DNA from 3 places in the Halovibrio sp. HP20-59 genome. Region 2 is predicted to be linked to each of the others. Evidence: predicted binding sites of a transcription regulator. Region 2 holds the regulator's gene; each other region holds the start of a gene.
The links. The regulator FliA, encoded in region 2, starts transcription of late flagellar genes. The targets are predictions, from matches to a motif close to CTAAAGTTNNNNNNNNNNCNGCCGATA.
Positions count from the first base shown of each region.

Region 1 (6,649 bases), on a different contig from region 2:
TACGTAACACCAGCACGCGCAGCTTTTCTTCACGCTCAGCGTTGATGACGACGAACGGCCGCTTGAGCAGTGCGCGCCGCGCCCACAGGTCGCCCTGGGTGGGATAACCCGCCTCGTGGTACATGGCGGCTAACTGAAATATCCCCTGGGCGTTACTCGGGCGCAGCGCCACCAGCCGGTGCATTGCGCTTAAAGCGGCGCGGTCGTGCCCTAGCTGTGCGTGTAAACGCGCCAGACGCTCATAGACTTCCGGGTGGTTGGGCAACTGATACGAGGCACTCAATAACGAGGAAAGCGCTTCTTGCGGCTTGCCATGTTGCATCTGCAACGTGCCCGCCAGTAACAACACCTGCGGGTTCGCCGGGTCTTGCTGTTGCAGCGTTGCCAACAAGGTAACGGCCAGTTCGGTTTGGTCGTGGGCCAGCGCCGTGCGGATATTATCCAGCTGCTGTTGCGACTGCTGCGCCAACGGCGAAGGCGGCACAGCGGCTTGCCGACGTTGGCGGGCGGTGTTCGGTGATTTTTTCGACGTGCGAACCATGCGAGGAGTCCTGTGGGCGAGCGCTACCGGCGCGGTGTAAAGATGGCCCGATAGTAGCAAACAATGGGATGAGTGATGTCAGAGACTTGGGTAATCGGCAAGTAGGAGATCGCTTCAATACAGTGTCATGGCGAGGAGCGCAGCGACGTGGCCATCTCTAGCTTGTAGCTTGGCTCGGCACAACCCCATGATCACTTAACTGCGTGCCGAGCCGGTTTAAACAATCACTTGGAACCTGACATATAGCCTCTTTCTCTTAATACTCTTCGCGCAACACCCTTCTCGCTCTCTGAGTTGCCCGTAAAACCTTTGCTTTTTATTATGTTTACAAGCTCTTCATCAGGCTTTTGCTCATATTCTTGCTTGAGTTCTTTGAGTTCACCGGCCTTTTGTTCAATACCGTTAGAGACTACCGTAGCGGTATTTCCAAGAAATTTTGCAGTTTTATAGCTGACTTCACCAAACTTGTTCCAAAATCCCATAGTGTTTACCTATAAATTCACAGCTAACTTAGCAACCATTGTGCACTTCGAGTTTAACGATCTGGACAAGTCCGCTTATCATGCTGATAGCTACCACACACACTACACCGCCTAGCATCCGGGCATGTTTGTACATTATGACCAGCTCGACCACACCCAGAGCAACGTGACGGTTTTGGACAATTCTTTGCCGTATGACTTCCTGATCCACAAAACGAACATGCCATCTTGCGATGTCTCCCTTAAAGCATAAAAACGGGGCCTTTCGGCCCCGTTATATATCGATCAATCAGCTTAAAAGCTAACCAATTAACCCAACAGAGAAAGAACGTTCTGCGGAATCTGGTTGGCCTGGGCCAGCACGGACGTACCAGCTTGCTGAAGAATCTGCGCGCGGGTCATGTTAGCTACTTCTACTGCGTAGTCAGCATCTTCGATACGCGAACGGGCAGCAGAGAGGTTAGTCTCGTTGGTGCTCAAGTTGGTGATGGCAGACTCGAATCGGTTCTGCACAGCACCCAGTTCAGAACGCAGGCTGTCGACTTGTGACAGAGCGTTATCCAAGGCTGCCAGCGGGTTTTCGGTTGCATCCGCATCACTCAGAGCTTCTTTAGTCAGGCTACCATCTTCGGTAACGAAGATTTCGCTTGCAGCACCATCGGTGATCTTGCCATTATCATTGACGTAGACAGATGCAGTTGCTCCTGTGGTTCCTGAAGTTAGTGAATAATCACCATCAAAACCAGAAGTATAGGTCGCAGTAGTTGCATCCTGAGTTCCTGTTGATACATCATTGTAAACTGCATTAGTAGCATCGATACCATATAAATTGGCAGCGGTACCTTCACCATCGGTGTCTACATCGTAAGCGTTGGTTGTATCTTGAGCGACCTGATTCTGTAAATCTTCAAAGGCAATGGTTTCATTGGTAGTATTTACACTTCCAGCAAGACCATCGGCACTATAAACCGTATCTTCTGCAGTCGTAATGCTGCCTGCAGAACGGCCAACATCAGCGAGCTCACTGACCAAGTCGTCGATAGTGGCGACAGGGTCCCCAGCTGTGTTTGTTACACTTAAATCAGCCGAGCCAGCGGTACCGGTCAGGTATAAGTTCTCACCGGTAGACGCCAGGGTTAAAGCACCAGAAGAGGAAACGTTAACTTCCTTGTCATCGCCACCTAAATTAACGGTAATGGTGCTGGTCTCTCCAGCGCCTGGTGTCAGGCCTAGGTCAGTCGCAAGATTACCCGCAGTACCATCGACAGCCACACCAGTACGATCGAAGCTGAAGGTGTTGGTGTCCGCATTGAGGGTATACTCGACATTATCAGTCATCTGCTCAACGGTCGCACCATCTTTCAGGTTCTCGAACAGATCCCCAACGCTAGAGGCTGTATTGAAATTAGCGTTTGTATACTCGTTCGAGGTACCCACTTGAGTAAAGTCGTTGGCACGCAGATCCTGAACGGTAGCGGTGGAGTTAGCGGTACCGGTACCGTTAACATTGAAGCCAGCCAGGTTCAGCGTTTCGGCATTGATCTGCTTTAGATTGACTGAGATGGTCTGACCATCGTTAGCGCCAACCTGAATTTTCAGACCTTCGTCGCCTGCCAGCACCTTGGTACCGTTGAAGTCGGTTTCTTCGGAAATACGGTTGATCTCATCCAGACGCTGGTTGATTTCGTCCTGGATCGAGTTCAAGTCAGAGTCGGAGTTGGTGCCATTCTGTGCCTGAACGGACAATTCACGGATGCGCTGCAGGTTGTCGTTGACCTGGTTCAAACCGCCTTCCGCAGTCTGGGCGATAGAGATACCATCGTTGGCATTACGCTGCGCCTGGCCCAGGCCGGTAATCTGTGCGGTGAAACGGTTGGCGATTGCCTGACCTGCCGCATCATCCTTGGCACTGTTGATGCGCAGGCCAGAGCTCAAGCGTTCCATGGAAGTCTGCAGATCATTTTGCGACTTGTTCAGGTTCTGCTGGCCGATCATCGACGTGATGTTGGTATTGATCACTGACATGGTGTGATACTCCTTGCTTTGGACACTGGCCTTGAAGGCCCGCTTTTCGGCCACTGTGTGTGCCGTTATATTAATTAACGGCAGGGCGAGGAGGATCTTTAGGGGGAGTGGTAAAAAAAGATGTAAACGTTGGTAACTGGGAGGTGAGGGGATTCATGCTTGGCCTGGGAGCCACCGAGAGATTGAGATTGCTTCGCTGAGCTCAATGACATACCCACTCATTAATACAGTTTCTTTATCGTTCCAAAGCAAAAGCAGCGTCAAGCGCTGCTTTTTATCGTGCTTAAGCGATAGCTATTGATGTAACGCTACTTTTTACGCCCTAGCTGGGCATCCAGCGCATCGAACTGCTGCGTCAAGTAGGAGCTCATACTGTTCATTTGCGAGACCATTATATCGAGTTGGCTGAACTGGCTGCGGTAACGGGCAATGGTGGCATCAATACTTTTTTCCATACGCTCAAAGCGGGTATCGAGGCTTTTTACGCGGTTTTCCGCACCGGTGATAGCCCCTTTAATGACGCCGTTGCTGCCGAGCATCTGTTCAATTGACGCCCCCAGCTTGCCCGCCAAGCCACTCTCTTTTTTATCGCCCGCAAAAAAGGCGCCAAGCGCTTGGGGGTTATTCGCCACCAGGTCACTCAACTTAGCGTCGTCTACTTTTAGCGTGCCGTCACGCTGTAGGGAAATGCCTAACTGACTTAACGTGGAGAGCTCACCGCCTTCCACACCACCGGTTAATACGCTGCGTAAGCGTGATTCAACCGTGCGCACAGCGCTATCACCGAGTAGCTCTCCTGCGGTCTCACTATCGCCACTGAACGACGTTTGCTTAGTGATAACACCTTTTAAGTCGTTAAACGCTTTTACAAAGCCGTTAATCGCTTCGCGCTGTTTTAGCGTGTCGCGCTCGATGTTAACCGTGCTGGAAGCGGTTTCACCCTCAGCCATACTGAGTTCAGCGAGATTAAGCGTTACGCCCTGAATCGCACCCTCGATTTGATTTTTGGCGCTGCTGATCGCAATGCCATTAACCGTTAATGCAGCATCTTGCCCTTGGCGCTTGGCACCTGCTTCTACTGCCTCACTGAATGGGCCGGTTACGGGCGCATCTGCGGCATCGACAAAGCTGAAACTGTCAATGGAGGCATCGGCACCGGTTACCTTGGAACTTAACGCCAGCCGGTAACCTTCGCCATCGTTAATAATGGTGGCGTTTACGCCTGATTCTTTGTTGGCGTTAATGGTATCTCGAATACCGTTTAAGGTGCTACCTGGGGCAATGGCGATATCCACTGAATCGCCATTGCCAAAATTCAGCTTGAGCGCGGTAGCCCCCTGCAGATCAAGCGCTTGATCTTTTTTGTCAACCCGGCTGGAGGCGAGCGTGCCCGAGGTCGCCAGCTGGCTGACTTCCACCCGGTAACTACCTGGTAGCGCACTCGCGGTTGTGGTAGCGGTAATGCCATCACCGCGCACACTGGCGGAAAGGCTTTGGTAGAGCTTGGGATCATTGATTTTCGCTACGGCGTCTTGAAACGCATCCAGCGAGGTTTGCAGTTGGCCGTAGGCAGAAATTTTGGCTTGTTGCTGTGTTTTCTGCTGAGTGATGGGAGCGAGCTTCCCACGCTCTGCTTCTTGTAGTTGATCCAACAGGCCGGTCAGGTCGAGTCCCGAACCAACGCCAAGAGAGGTTATCGTCGCCATACTGGGTGTTCCTCAGTGAAAAGGCTAAACCAAAAACATTACGCGCACTTATGTGCACCATTAAACTTGATACTTACCTTATCGACTGAAAAGAGGGCGACTTTAGCGCTTTATCTTCCGCTAACTGGGCTAATTTATTTTTCTAATAAAAACGCCTGCTTAGCGCAGGCGTCAGAAACGTCAATGTCTAACTTTCAGTATCAATTACGGCCTAGCTGGGCATCCAGCGCATCGAACTGCTGAGTGAGGTAGCTGCTCGTTTGGTTCATTTGCGCAATAATCCCATCTAGCTGACCAAACTGCGTGCGGTAACGCGAGATGGTTTGGTCAATGGATTGCTCCATACGCGTATAGCGCTCACCTAGCGACTCTATGCGGTTTTCAGCACCTGTAATGGCCCCGGTCACGGTACCGTTGGTACTGAGCAATTGCTCGACCATTGTATTGACCTGCCCCGCCATACCGGTTTCATCTGAGCTACCCGCGAAAAAGGCTGACAGCGCATCTTGGTTGTTGGAAATAGCGTTGTCGAGTGCGTCGGAATCGATTTCTAACGTGCCATCCGTCTGCAGTGAAATGCCAATATCACTGAGCATCGATATCTCACCTTCCACACCACCGGTGAGCACGCTACGCATGCGTGATTCGACAGTGCGTACGGTGCTGTCGCCTAATAGCTCGCCCGCTGCACCGGTTTCCGCATTAAAACTGGTTAACTTGCCAATGGTGCCTTTCAGGTCATTATAGGCATCCACAAAGCTAGTCACGGCTTCACGAACAGCGAGTGTGTCCTGCTCTATTTTAACTGTACTCTCACCTTCTTCTTGAAGGTTCAGCGTTACGCCTTGAATCGCGCCTTCAACCTGATTAGTAGAGCTAGTAATCGCAATGCCATTAACGTTAAGAGCGGCATCAGTACCGCTTTGATGCGTACCTGTTCCATCACCCACATCACGATCTGCATCAAACGGAGCAACGCCAGTAAATGAGAAGTTACTAATTGATGCATCGGCGCCGGTTTCGCTTGAACTAAGTGCTAAACGGAAATCTGTACCGTCATTAACAATAGTCGCGTTTACACCAGAATCCCCGCTGGCGTTGATAGTATCCCGGACCTCTTCAAGGGTGCTGCCTGCCGCAAGCGTGATCTCTTTGGTGGAGTTATCAGCAAAGGTCAGGGTCAGGGTTTGATCTGCAGCTGCATCAATTATAGGCGTATCGGCAGCACCCACCCCGGTAGAAGCAAGCGTGCCGCGGGTAGCCAGGGTTTCAACGCTTACGTTGTAGCTGCCCGGCTGCGCTTCTGCATCGGCGGAGGCGGCTACGGCTTCGCCACCCACGTTAGTCGAAAGGCTTTCGTAAAGAGCGCTGTCATTGAGCGCATCAGCAGAATCCTGAAACGCTGAAAGCGCGCTTTGCAGCTGACCGTAGGCAGAAATTTTGGTCTGCTGGGTTTCCAGTTGCTGCTCTATGGGCTCAAGTTTACCTCGTTCGGCGTCTTGCAATTGATCCAACAAGCCGTTGAGGTCTAGGCCTGAGCCAATACCGAGTGATGAAATGGAAGCCATGCTTTACCGTCCTTTTATAACGTCGTAACTCTAATGCTTACGCTGCTCATGCAGAAACCTATCGATGTATTAATTAATACTATCGGCTATTCAATAGCAAACTTGAATAATTGCAGCCTATTTTAAGTATTTAAATGTCCAGGAAGTGTGCTTCTAGCGATTAATTTCATTCCTGCCGCATGAGGAAATCTCAGTTGAGACGCATTAAGCATCTCACACCCTCCTTAATAATAGACCTTGGTCTAATGCGCTTGGTCGTTTATAATGCGCTGCAACAAGCCCATTTTGGTGCTACCCGCAGGAGAATATCGTATGCCTTCAGAACCG
Region 1 covers NZ_JAWJUW020000013.1:88,659-95,307, reverse strand. The annotation lists gene RZA33_RS14640 (acylphosphatase) at 1-541, opposite strand, end outside; gene RZA33_RS14635 (hypothetical protein) at 766-1,023, opposite strand; gene RZA33_RS14630 (flagellin) at 1,333-3,048, opposite strand; gene fliD (flagellar filament capping protein FliD) at 3,357-4,754, opposite strand; gene fliD (flagellar filament capping protein FliD) at 4,955-6,322, opposite strand.
Region 1: fliD (flagellar filament capping protein FliD) is a predicted target of FliA. The motif match lies at 4,834-4,860, and genes of this name have one in related genera.

Region 2 (6,649 bases):
TAATGCAGCGGCTTAGTGTGCTTAGCGATGAAGCGAGCTTTTTTGATCAAACCGGTATTGTGGCGCTTGTAGGGCCAACGGGCGTGGGTAAAACCACCACCACCGCCAAGCTAGCCGCGCGGTTTGTGATGCGCCACGGCACGCGCCCGGTGGCGCTGGTGACCACCGATAGCTTCCGGATCGGTGCCCACGAGCAATTGCGGATTTATGCGCGCCTGCTGGATACCCCCATGTACGCGCTGGATGCCGAGCAACCCATCGACGATTTACTGGGACGCTTGCAGGGCAAACAGTGGGTAATTATCGACACCGTGGGCATGAGCCAGCGTGACCAGCGGGTGATTGAGCAAATCGCCCACCTTCAGGGCGGGCGTTCGCGGGTGCGACTGGTGTTACTACTCAACGCCGCCAGCCAGCCGGAAACCCTCGAAGAAGTGGTGCTGCGCTACCGGCAGGCCGCGCGCTCAGCGGGCGCTGAATTAGATGATTGCATTATTACCAAGCAGGATGAGGCGGGTTGCCTAGCGCCAGTGTTGGATATCGTAATGCGTCATGGCATGCGGGTGTTGTTTGGCTCCTACGGGCAGCAGGTGCCCGAAGACATGGCCCTTGCCGCCCCCGGTGCACTAGTGGATCAAGCGCTGAGTACCGCGACACCACAGCGTGAACGGGTGCAAGCTGCCGATGCGCCGATGGGCATGCCGCGCTGGTCGCGGGATGTGCTGGGCCAAGGGCGGCGTTTATCGTCGCTGCTGGCACGGCTGCGCCAGCGTGTGACGGGATTTGCCGCACTAGAAGAACTTTGGAACCTAGCCGCACTGCCGAGCAGTGTGCAAGACCAGCGCCTTAATGCCCTGCTGGCGGACTACCCACCGAGCGACGCCATGCTGGGCATGGCGTGGTCAGCGCGACGCAATGAGCGTGGCTGCGACTGGGCAATGCCCGATATAGGCTTGGACACAGAGGGCGCGTGGCTGGCGTTACCGTGGCTGCAGCATCGCCATGTGGCCGGTTGGCAGCCGCGCTTGGCCGCGCTGTCAGCCTCAAACGGCGTCGCGGTGCACTTATTGCCACGCTTGCCCGAGGCGGATGCGCTCGGGTGGCTAGAGGCCCAGCATTTGACCTGGATCAGCCAGGTCGCTGCCAGTCAGCGTATATTCGCTTACCGCGAACGCCAGACGCTGCGCCAACTGTTTCACGACAGCGTGCTAACCCATCACGTAAGTGTGCGTTTTCGTGGTCAATCCATGCAGTTGTGGACCGCCTATGCTGAAGTTGAGGACGCCTCTGGCCTCGCGCTTTTGGCGTGGTATGGCGAAGTACGTAACCCTGAAAGCGCCAAGGTGGTAACGCGCCGCTATTGGCTCACTCCCGCACGCCTGGGCTCGGAGGTGCTGTCGTTACTACTTACCCAGCTACACAGCGAAGGGCTGGCGCCGTTGACACGGCGCGCTTGGCAGCAGCTGAAAGACGCCGATAGCGGCGATGTCAACGCCGACGTGCGCCTGCTCATGGCCAGCGGTGTGGCAGCGGTCGCCGGGCACCTTGATGTGGCTGACGATGACGACGCCCAAACGCTGCGCGGGGATCTGCTCAACCTATTGGGTGCCCGTCGGCGGCGTCGCGATAGCGGTATGCTGGATGCATTGGTCTACGTGTTTATGGCCCGCGATGCGATTCGCCAAATGGGCAGTATCAGTCGAGAGGGTGTGGCGTGAGCGAACAAGATCAAGCCTCAGGGCTGCGCAAGTGGGCAAATTTGCAGCGTCAACAGCAGCAGGCCGATGCGCCTGGGGATGTTGCCGCGGCGGAGTATGTCGCAGAAAGCGTCCAGGAGCCGTCGCTAGTTGCGGCGGCGTCTGCGGCGGTGACGCCTGTGGCAGCCAAACCGCCCGGGCCCAAAATTCCCCTGGTGGTGGTCGGGCTGTCCGGTAGCGGTGCGGCGCAGGTGAGCAAGGTCAGGGCTCGCCTGGGGCAATGGTCAGTGCTAGGTCGCAGCTGGGCCGGTGACCCCGACGATTGGGACATTCATATCGTCAAGGCCGAGGCTGCCAATCTCGCCCAGTTGCGCGATGAATACAGCCGGTGGGCGTTGTGGATCGATAGTGACGCCGACGCTTTTGCCGCGATGTACCGTACGTTGCGCTTGCTGCGTGAGCACGGCGGGCCGGACCGTGTACTGGCTCTTCACGAACCGCACTTGCCGCGCCAAGGATTGCTCGATAACTTGCGGGAAGCTGCCGACTATTACTTAAGTATGAAATTACTGGTACTGGCACGATGAGCTCACTCGGCCGAGGACAACAAGCATGCTAAGCTGGCCTGTCAAAACGCTAGGTTGGGTTGTGTTATTGATAACACAACTGGGTAACGCACACGCGGTAGCGGGGAGCTGGAGTACACAGGTCCCCGGGCTGATGGTGGCGATGAGTGATCGGGCCAGCGCCACACAAGAGGTCGCGCCACCGGCAGCGGCCAACGTAGAGGCCAGCCAGATTGAACGTGTTCAGTGGCAGTTTCAGTACCCTCCCGGTGCGCGCTTAAACGCCTGGCTGTGCCACCCAGAGCAGTGTGTTGCGTTAACCGGGATGCGTGGTTCTACCCGCGCACTAGCGGGACAAGTAGCCGATGCGCCGTTACATTTTCGCTTCGCCTTACACCCAGGTCAGCGGCCTGTTCGGGTGCAGGGGTTGCAGATGATTGTGAACTATCAGTGAAGGCTGTTTAGCCGCGAGGCGAGAGAATGTACACAGCACAGGGTAGGATCAAACAAAGCGAGCTATTGACGCAGTATATGCCCATGGTGCGACGTCAGGCCTTGACGCTACAGGTCCGATTGCCCGCCAGCATTGAGCTCGATGACCTTATTCAAGCGGGGATGGTGGGGTTGCTGGAAGCGCTTGGTCGTTTCGATGCCAACCAAGGCGCCACCTTCGCCACCTTTGCCAGCCAGCGTATTCGTGGCGCGATGATGGACGAGTTGCGCACCCGTGACTGGCTGCCGCGCAGCGTGCGCCGTTCAGCACGTGCGGTCGATGGCGCTGTTCGCCAACTAGAGCAGCAGCTAGGGCGGGCACCGGAAGAGCAAGAAATTGCCCAGCACCTTGAGATGCCGCTGAGTGAATACCAACAGCTTCTCAACGACACTAACAGCGGCCAATTATTGCCTTTTGAGGAACTGGTCGCTGAGGGTGGAGAGCCCATCAACCATGAGCCGGGTAACTCGCCGTTTGAGCAATTACTGGATGGCCAGCAGCGACAAACCTTGGTTGACGCGATTGAAGCGCTGCCCGAACGTGAAAAGCTGCTAATGGCGCTGTACTACCAAGAGGAGCTTAACCTCAAGGAAGTCGGCGCGGTGCTTGGCGTGACGGAATCGCGCGTTTCTCAACTGCACAGTCAGGCCGTGAGTCGTTTACGCGCGCGGTTACACGACTCGTTGGAATAGCAACTTTTACTCACTTGTGACCGGCAAGGAACCGTGAATGAACCCTTCAACGTTGATTGGCATCTTTGCCAGCATATTACTGCTGGTTAGCGTGCTGTTTTTTACCGCAGAGTCTCCCGAGAGCTTTGTCAATTTACCGGGCCTGGCGATCGTGATCACCGGCACCTTGGCGGCTACCTTTATCAGCTACCCGCTGAGAGAAGTGCTGCGCGTCGTGCGCTTGGTGGGGTTGGTGTTTCGGCGCGAAAATACCTATATGCGCGACGATATCCGCGAACTGGTGGATATGTCGCGGCTTTGGTTTAAAGGCGACGTGCGGGCAGTGGAGCGCGAGCTTGAGCACACCCGCAACCCTTTCCTGCGCACCGGGATACAGCTGGTCATTGCCAACACCAAGGAAGACGAAATTTTTGACATGCTGCGCTGGCGGATTGCCCGCCTTAAAGCCCGCGAACATGCCGAAGCGCAAATATTTCGCACCATGGCCACCTACGCGCCCGCCTTTGGCATGATCGGCACCCTGGTAGGGCTTGTGAACATGCTGGAAGTGATGGATGCGGGCGACCTGCAGGTTATCGGACCGCGCATGGCGGTGGCGCTGCTCACTACCTTCTACGGTATTTTACTCGCTAACTTAGTGTTTAAGCCGATCGCCGTAAAACTAGAGCGCCGCACCGAAGAGCGTCTGATCACCATGAACATGGTGCTCGAAGGAATCTCGCTGATTACCAAGCGTCGGTTACCGTCGTTTATCGAAGAGACGCTCAACTCCTTCGTCGCCAACTACCACGATGAAATTCGGGATAATAACGTCAAGCCGAGACCTGATTCTTCGGTGAGCTCGGCAGCGAAGGGATAGCTATCATGTTAGACCGTGATACCCGTCATGCTCTGGAAATACCGGTCTCGGCCAGTGAGGATGATGGTTGGCTAACCAGCTACCTGGATGTATTGACGCTGTTAATCACGCTGTTTGTACTGCTGCTTTCACTGACCCCGCCGGGTGGCGGTGAAGCCGCCGATACGGCGTTCATGCGTAGCGCCAGCGCTGTGTCATCACTGCCGCTGGCGTCCCTGGCCACCGGCATACAGCCGCGCCACGAAGGATTGCAGCCGCAGTTTTCAGGGCTCAATATCCCCGGGGTGAATGTTTCGCAAGGGCGCGAAGGGGTCACGTTGCGAATTGATACCAGCCTTCTGTTTCCCAGTGGCCAAGCCGTGCTCACTACCCAGGGGCGAGGCGTTGTAGAAAGCCTGATTGAGGTGCTGGCCAGTTTTGGCGGTGAGATCTCAGTGGAAGGCCATACCGACAGCGTGCCTATTTCAACGGCCCGCTTCCCCTCTAATTGGGAACTTTCAGCCGCTCGGGCGATTGCCGTTGTGCGCCATTTAGAGCGCCAAGGGTTCGACGTTTCGCAGACCCGGGCCGTAGGCTACGCCGATACTCAGCCCATAGAAGCAAACGCAACGGCAGCTGGGCGAGCGGCCAATCGGCGTGTGGAGCTGTTGCTTAGGCAGCAGGTCGAAGGCGAATAGCCGAGGGCGCTTTAAGTCGTTGACCCGCTGCCTTCACACTGGCTAAGCATCCGGTTAATTGCCGCGTCGGCGCCTTGCAGGCTAAAGGTCATGTACCACGGTTCCCGCTCTTGTTGGTCAAAACTGATAAACAGCTGCTCGCCTTCACGCATACCCGCCATCAGCGACTGCATGTCAGTTAAGTAAAAATGCGCATAAAAGCCGTCATCGCCGCGCTCGGTGATAAATTCCGCCATGGTGTCGATCACCGGCTGTTGATCAATACGCAGCCGGGCGGGCACTAGGTTTACCGTACGGCTCTCCCCCTGGTGCTGTTCAAGGGTGACGCGCATTTCCAGCCAGGGTAAGTCGCAAACTCCTGCGGTAGCATTCAGGCTCAGCGTGGCGTCCGAGTAACTGTGGGTTTCTATCGCGCGGTAGTGGCGTTCGTCCCCCAGTGAGAGCACCATTGACTGCCAATGGTCGTGGCTAACCACATCGTCGTTATTAAACGTGGCGGCGTTAGCCATGGGCGCTATGACCATCAATGAAACGGCCACTGCCATTGTTCTTAACATCGTTACTAGCATAGTGATTAACCCAAATCCTCAGTGTATAGCGAGTGCGAGATTGGCAGAAGAGTAACGCGCTGATTTTTCTATATCTGGTAGAAAAATTCCCAAAAATAGCCGCATATTGTGTAAAGCCGTGTCTATACTGCACTCCAACGCCATCAAAAGTGCGCCTGTTTGAGCGCTATTGTCACCCCGTTGTGAAGGAGTTTTGCGACATGAGCACCGCTGCTAAGGCTGTGAAGACTTCGAATGATGTCCCGATGCAGGCCCCCTCGCGGGAGATTTGGGATGCCAAATACCGCCTTAAAGATCGCCATAGCCAACCTGTCGATCAGGATGTCGGCGCCACGTTTGAACGGGTTGCTCGCGCCCTGGCAGCGGTCGAAGGTGATAAAGCCGAAGAGTGGCTGCCTAAATTTCGCTGGGCGTTGGAAAACGGCGCCATTCCCGCCGGGCGTATTCTTTCCAACGCGGGCGCTGAGGCCTACAAGCCCGCGGTGAGCCTGATTAACTGTACCGTCTCGCGCACCATTCGTGACTCGATGCGCGATATTCTCGATTCCGTCGTCGATGCGGGCATGACGCTGAAATCCGGGGCTGGTATCGGCTACGACTTCTCGACGCTGCGCCACAAGGGTGCCTTTGTATTTGGCGCTGGTGCGGGCACTAACGGCCCGCTGGCGTTTATGGATATCTACGACAAAATGTGCTTTACCGTGGCTTCTGCCGGTGGCCGCCGTGGTGCCCAAATGGGCACCTTCGATGTCGGCCATCCGGATGTGCACGAGTTTATTCAGGCTAAGCGCGAAGCGGGACGTCTGCGTCAGTTTAACCTTAGCTTACTGATCACCGACGAGTTCATGGAGGCAGTGAAAGACAATACCGACTGGCCGCTGGCCTTTCCGCTACACCCCGGTGAGAAAGACGACGTTAAAGCGGAAGACCTGATCTACCGCGACTGGCCGGTGGTTGAAGAGGGCTACACGGTGGATGCCGAAGGCCGCGTCGCCTGCCGCATTGTCGAAGTGATTAAAGCGCGGGAGTTGTGGGACACCATCATGTCCTCCACCTACGACTACGCCGAACCCGGCTTTATCCTGATCGACCAGGT
Region 2 covers NZ_JAWJUW020000012.1:44,301-50,949, forward strand. The annotation lists gene flhF (flagellar biosynthesis protein FlhF) at 1-1,718, shown strand, start outside; gene RZA33_RS13720 (hypothetical protein) at 1,715-2,284, shown strand; gene RZA33_RS13725 (flagellar protein FlhE) at 2,310-2,717, shown strand; gene RZA33_RS13730 (RNA polymerase sigma factor FliA) at 2,744-3,448, shown strand; gene RZA33_RS13735 (motility protein A) at 3,486-4,307, shown strand; gene RZA33_RS13740 (OmpA/MotB family protein) at 4,313-4,984, shown strand; gene RZA33_RS13745 (hypothetical protein) at 4,996-5,529, opposite strand; gene RZA33_RS13750 (adenosylcobalamin-dependent ribonucleoside-diphosphate reductase) at 5,754-6,649, shown strand, end outside.

Region 3 (6,649 bases), on a different contig from region 2:
AGCCGCCTCAACAATAGGTTGCCCTTGTTTTAACGCTTTCTGCCCCATCTGAATGCGCTGATTAATCAGGTAGGCATGGGGTGTTAGTCCGAAGTGCTGTTTAAAGGCGCGAATCAGATGCCCAGCGCTATAGCCGGACTGCTCACATAGACGTTCTAGTGATATATCAGCGCTACAATTGCCACGCAAATAGGCCGCGACATCTTCTAGTGCACCGGGCGCTTGTGGCAATGCTGCGGGGGATTCTTGAGCAAGCACTTGCAGCATGGTGGACAAGTATTCGACTAGTGCCGTTTGCTTATCGCCAATGTCGCGGTGTTCATTCAGCAAACAAGCGGCCATATCGCAGTACCCGGCATAAAGCGCTGGCTGGGTAATGACGGCGGTGACGATATCTTGCCAATACGGCGTATTCAACAGGCCCAATTGGTAACGCAACTCACTAAGCCACTCGGTATCGACGTAGAGCATAATGTACGCCCAGGGCTTATTCTCGATGGGATTGCAGGCATGCACCCAGTGGGGGTTCATCATAACGATGTCACCCGCGCTAATCTGATGCGTCGCACCGCGATAGCAAAAAGTGCTATTACCTGCGGTAACGGCCCCCAGCGACCAATGAGTGTGGCTGTGCGGCGCGTAGCAAACTTGCCGCGCGTCGCTAATTTTACGCAGCTCCACATAGGGCATACGCGCATCGCGCCAGAAGATAGGTGACGAAACTCTGCTCATGCTCTGCTCGTATTGTTCAAGGAAATAGCGTTTATTCCTGCCAATTGGCCTAGGATGGACAATAGCACAGCACACAGCCAGTATGGGCCGCCAGCAAGCGCTATAAGGACTAAGTTGCATAGGGAAGCGCAACGCCAAATTTGTCAGGAGGACACCATGGCCAACAGTATGAAAAACCCCGATCACCGTGATGCGATTACGCTTTACGCCCGTATGGGTTATGCCTCCCGCGGCATTGTGTATGTATTAGTGGGCGGCCTTGCCGCACTGGCAGCTTTTGGGCAAGGCGGTCAAACAGAAGGTAGTCGGGGCGCTTTAGAACGCGTGCTTACTGCCCCTTTCGGAAAAATTCTATTAGCGATAATGGCAATAGGCTTGGTGGGCTATGCCATGTGGCGGATGATCCAAGCGCTCAAAGACGCTGACCATCACGGCAACAGCGTCACGGGTTTAGCGATTCGTGCGGGCTTATTAGCGAGCGCCGTGACGCATACGCTACTCGCCTTCTTCGCCGCAACGCTTATCTTCCAATTCGGTGGCTCTTCAGAGGGCTCAGGCGGCTCACAAGGTGTGGCCAGCTGGCTGATGCAGCAACCTTTCGGGCGCTGGCTGGTAGGCGGGATTGGCCTCATTATGATTGGCGTAGGCATAGCCCACGCGCTTAAAGGCTACAAGGCAAAGTTCGACAAACACTTTGCTATGCCACCAGAAACTCAACAATGGGCCTACCCTATCTGTCGTTTTGGTCTAGCGATTCGTGGTCTTGTCTTTGTGATTGTGGGTTGCTTCTTTATCATTGCCGCTTATCAAATCAACCCTAATGAAGCAGGCGGTATAGACGAAGTGTTTAGCACGTTGCGCAACCAACCCTACGGACGGTGGTTGCTTGCATTTGTCGCGTTAGGGCTCTTCGCGTTTGGCCTCTACAGTCTGCTAGCGGCGATCTATCGCCGTATTAATCCCAAAATGTAGAGGCCTTTAGTTATAACGGAGCCTTTTCTGTTCGTAGACCTTTCTATGAAGCGTCGTCTGACTTTTTATCCGGCGTTGGCGCCATGTGCTTCGCCTTCATGTCTCTGAAGGCCTCCATGATGTCCATCGGTAATGGGAAAACAATGGTGGACGCGTTTTTATTGCTCATATCGCTCATGGTTTGCAGGTAACGAAGCTGAAGCGCAGCTGAGTTTTCCTGCATCACATTGGCAGCTTCGACTAGCTTTTTCGAAGCTTGAAGCTCGCCCTCGGCATGGATCACCTTAGCGCGCCGTTCACGCTCAGCCTCCGCTTGGCGAGCGATCGCACGGATCATGCTTTCATCCAAATCCACATGCTTGATCTCGACATTCGCCACCTTGATGCCCCAGGAATCGGTTTGAGAGTCGAGGATCTCCTGGATATCGTCGTTAAGCTTATCGCGCTCGGAGAGCATCTCATCCAAATCATGCTTACCTAGCACAGAACGCAGCGTGGTCTGCGCCAGCTGGCTAGTCGCCTGAGTGAAATCCTCGACCTGAATAATCGCCTTTTCGGGGTCAATAACGCGGAAGTAGAGTACTGCGTTCACCTTAACCGTCACGTTGTCTTGGGAAATCACATCCTGCTCAGGCACATCCATGGTGATAACGCGTAAATCGACCACCTGCATCTTTTGAATAGCAGGAATCACGATGACCAACCCGGGCCCTTTCACCGTTTGGTAACGGCCCAGGAAGAACACCACGCCTCGCTTGTATTCCGGAAGAATACGAATAGAGGCAGCGATCAAAATCACCACCAGCACGACGGGAACCAGATACGAAAGCAACATAGGACACCTCGTTTAGCGATTGGTTAATTAAGATGTAAACGTACAGTAGGCACGTGCTACTCGGGCGATACATAGACCGTTAAACCTTCAAGGCGGACGACCTTCACCTCATCACCTTGCTTGACCGGCGCATCGCTTAGCGCATTCCAGCGCTCGCCATGCAGGCGTACGTAGCCGTTGGTATCAAAATCCTCCAGTGCTATAGCGCTTGCGCCAATCAGCTGCTCCGCGCCGGTATGGACCTGACTGCGTCGCAGCGTTGTGAAGCGCATTAGCGTCCACAGCATAAACCCGCTAGATACCAACGCCACCCCGCCAATCAGCGGTAGCGAAATGGCAAGATACTCGGCATCCATCAGCATGACCGAGCCAAGCACAAAAGCAACGATGCCCCCCACCCCAAGCACCCCGAAACTGGGCATGAAGGTTTCCCCTACGATCAACGCGATACCTACCAAGATAAGCGCCAGCCCAGCGTAATTAATCGGCAGCACTTGAAAAGCGAAAAGCGACAGCAACAGGCAAATCACCCCGATAGTGCCGGGGAATAAACTGCCAGGGCTGGAAAGCTCAAAAATCAGCCCGTAAAAGCCAATAATCATCAGGAAGTAGGCAATGTTGGGGTTGGTAATCAGCGATAGCAGTTGAGTACGCCAATCGGGATCGTAACGCTCAATAGTGAGATCAGCCGTTGCCAGCGTGTATTCACCTCGCTCCATCACCACGCTCGTACCGTCGATCTGCGCCAACAGATCATCGATATCGCGCGCCACCACGTCGATAACGTTTTGCTCCAGCGCCTCACTCGCCGTGAGGTTGACCGCCTCGCGCACGGCTTCTTCAGCCCAATCGGCATTACGGTCATGGCGCTCAGCCAGGCTGCGGATAAAGCTCACCGCATCTTCCAACACCTTACGTTCCATGGCACTGCTATCGTCCTCTGAATCCTCTGCGCCGTTTCCATCCTCCCCATCAGCGCCACCGCCGAACCCGCCACCGCCCATTTGCACCGGCGTCGCAGAGCCCAAATGCGTCGAGGGCATCATGGCCGCCACGTGGCTTCCATATAGCAGATAGGTACCTGCGCTGGCTCCTCGCGCACCACTAGGAGAAACATACATAACCACGGGAATCTCAGCGTTGAGCATCTCTTGAATCATATCGCGGGTGGTTTCTACCAGCCCACCCGGCGTATTAAGCTCAACGATTATGACCTCACTACCCTGCTCTTGAGCATTGCGCAGCCCGCGCTCAAGGTAGTCCTTAGTCGCCGGTCCAATAGCCCCATCTATATTAAGCACCAATGCGCTGGACGACGTGGTTTGCGCCATGGCCTGCCAAGTGAACGACCCTGCAGCCAGCAGCAAACCTGCGAAAAGTAACCACAGCCAGTGCGATTTGTAAGAAAGGGCCTGCATTTCCACCCCCGCGCTGCGCGCATTACCAGCTTGAAATGTTGGCTAATCGTGCCATAAAAAAGCAACTTTATTCCACAGGATGCACCTATTTGTATAATCTTTGCACAAATATTTAAAAAGGCGTCTTTTTTAACGTAGCACCGACTAGGCACTTCGTCATGAAGAGAACGTAAGCAGAAGGTTAGTAAAGCAAAACAGCTCAATGAGTTGTGAGCTGCTTAGAGGTACTGGGTTGAAGACTACCGTTTGTAGCAACGCCTTATTGGCGATGATGTTATTGCACGTAATGCTTCTATTTCACGTAGTAGCCACTGACTTTCCAGGTATCCCCTTCTAAGTGTGGCGTAATCGTTTCAGTGATCTGCGGCCTGTTTTCAAAACGCGTTTGAAACGTCAATATTGCATAGTCGCCTCTTGGAGCTCCCGGCATAGAGGTTTCAAGGATAAGGCTCACTCGCCGACGTGATTGAACCGTACCAAAATCGCGACGGGCCGCGCTAATGGTACGGGACAACATATCAGGGGACAGCGGCACCTTCAGCAACGTAGAAGAATTCTCCCAGGCTTGCTCAAACTCACCGCTATCAATGGCTTCTAGCCACGCCAACGCCGCCGCCTCTGCCGCACTCGTGTTTGCCTGAGCTTGGCTGGGCAGAATGAGAAGCAATGTGGCGATGATAAAAGTCAGCTTTTTAAGCATAGAGGGCTCTCTTGGCATTTAGCAACGACCAGAGAAATCTCGGTGGTCTTAGTTATGTATCGGTAATTACCAGCGTTTCTTTAGGGCCGTGAGACGTGTTTGCGTAACAAGTACCCGCTTCTCAAACCCTACCCGCTCGTTTACTATGCGCCACCCACACTACTTCAGCCGTCACTATTAGATAACTATGTCCGTCAACGCCCTCTATACCGACCTTTCTGGCTACTACGATTTGATGTGCGTGGATATTGATTACCAAGCGCAAAGTCACGCCATTCGCAGGCTGCATCAGATTTTCGGTAACGGCGGTACAACACACCTAGATTTAGCCTGTGGCACCGGCCCACACGTGCGCCATTTCATTGATTTTGGATACGCCAGCAGCGGGCTGGATATCAATCAACCCATGCTGGATATCGCCGCCACGCGTTGCCCAGAAGCGTACTTCACGCTGCAAGACATGAGTGACTTCAAGGCCAACGAACCTCAAGACTTAATTACCTGCTTTTTATACTCAATCCACTACAGCGATGGTATTGAAAAGTTAAAAGCGTGTATAGCCAGCGTTCATCGCGCACTCGCACCCAATGGTATTTTCTGTTTTAACGCGGTCGATAAAGACAAAATCGATAATGGTTTATCGGTTAAACATAGCGCCCAACAAGAAAGCGATTTATTCACCTTCCGCTCGGGCTGGCACTACAGTGGGGAGGGCGAAAAGCAGTCGCTTCGGCTCAGCATTGAAAAAGCCAATGCTGAAGGAACACAGCTATGGAACGACGAACATCCCATGGTAGCCGTCAGCTTTGCGGAGTTAATTGCGCTTCTAACGCCTGACTTTGAGGTTCACGTGTTTGAGCACGACTACGAAAAAATCATTCCTTGGGATAACGCCTCAGGTAATGCGATTTTTGTCTGTGTGAAGAAATAAACACTGCATGCTCCTGAAAATCAACCTTTGACGTGCTGCCCACTAGAACACATTGGCCACGCATGGCCGAAATCGCCCGCTTTGTGACCGTCTAACGCATCGTTGGCAGAATACATAACAGCTAATCTGTAACCTCACTTCAACGCAATGAGATTAGCCATGGCCCAGCCTAAAACCGCATTGTTATTAATTGATGTTCAAGCCTCCTTCCCTGCCCGCGATTACTGGGTAGAATCACTGGCTCAGGCGTGGCGCCCCAAGCAGCGTGCCGTGCTAAATGCAGCCCAGACTAACGATATACCGGTCGTGCGCATTCTGCATGAAGAGCCCGGCAGCCAAGGGGCTTTCGATCCTGACGGTGGCCTCATTCGTCCGCTTGATGACTTTAACGATGACGTAGCGGTGACCTTTCATAAGCGGGTTCATAACGCCTTCAGCGATACCTCGCTTGAAAGCTGGTTACGGGAGCGAGGCATTGAACGGCTGGCGATTAGCGGTATTCGTACCGAGCAATGCTGCGAAACCACCGCACGCGTAGCGTCAGATTTAGGGTTTAGCGTCGACTTTATCAGCGATGCTACCCTAACGTTCCCCATGACACGCCACGGCACCACTTGGTCAGCGGATGATATTAAGGCGCGCACCGAACTGGTACTTGAAGGCCGCTTTGCGCGCCTTATCACTACTCAAGACATGGTCAACGAATGGCAAAGCACGCGTGAGTGAAGAGCAACAGCATAGCCAACCGCCATCCCCAAGAGCCACAACCCTGCGGGTGGCGGTATTGATGATGCCCGGCCAGGTGCCGCTTGATTTGGTTGGGCCACTTCAGGTCTTGCAGTGTGCAGACGAGCTTTCAATAGACGTTCAGGTGCGCTATATCGGCCCCAAAGCCGCCATGCAGTGGCTAGGGCCGTTAACCCTTAGCGGCATTGACCCCTTGCCTGAACAGCTTCCTGCTCAAGATTTACTGCTAATTCCGGGGCAGTACCAAAATAGTCTTGAGCCATTAGCGCAGCAAGAGTGTGTTGCTTGGCTCAAGGCGAATGCCCACTATGCAG
Region 3 covers NZ_JAWJUW020000010.1:77,757-84,405, reverse strand. The annotation lists gene RZA33_RS12585 (AraC family transcriptional regulator) at 1-732, opposite strand, end outside; gene RZA33_RS12580 (DUF1206 domain-containing protein) at 889-1,704, shown strand; gene RZA33_RS12575 (slipin family protein) at 1,748-2,539, opposite strand; gene RZA33_RS12570 (nodulation protein NfeD) at 2,596-3,957, opposite strand; gene RZA33_RS12565 (DUF4019 domain-containing protein) at 4,250-4,657, opposite strand; gene RZA33_RS12560 (class I SAM-dependent methyltransferase) at 4,845-5,588, shown strand; gene RZA33_RS12555 (isochorismatase family protein) at 5,748-6,314, shown strand; gene RZA33_RS12550 (GlxA family transcriptional regulator) at 6,307-6,649, shown strand, end outside.
Region 3: RZA33_RS12565 (DUF4019 domain-containing protein) is a predicted target of FliA. The motif match lies at 4,715-4,741, and genes of this name have one in related genera.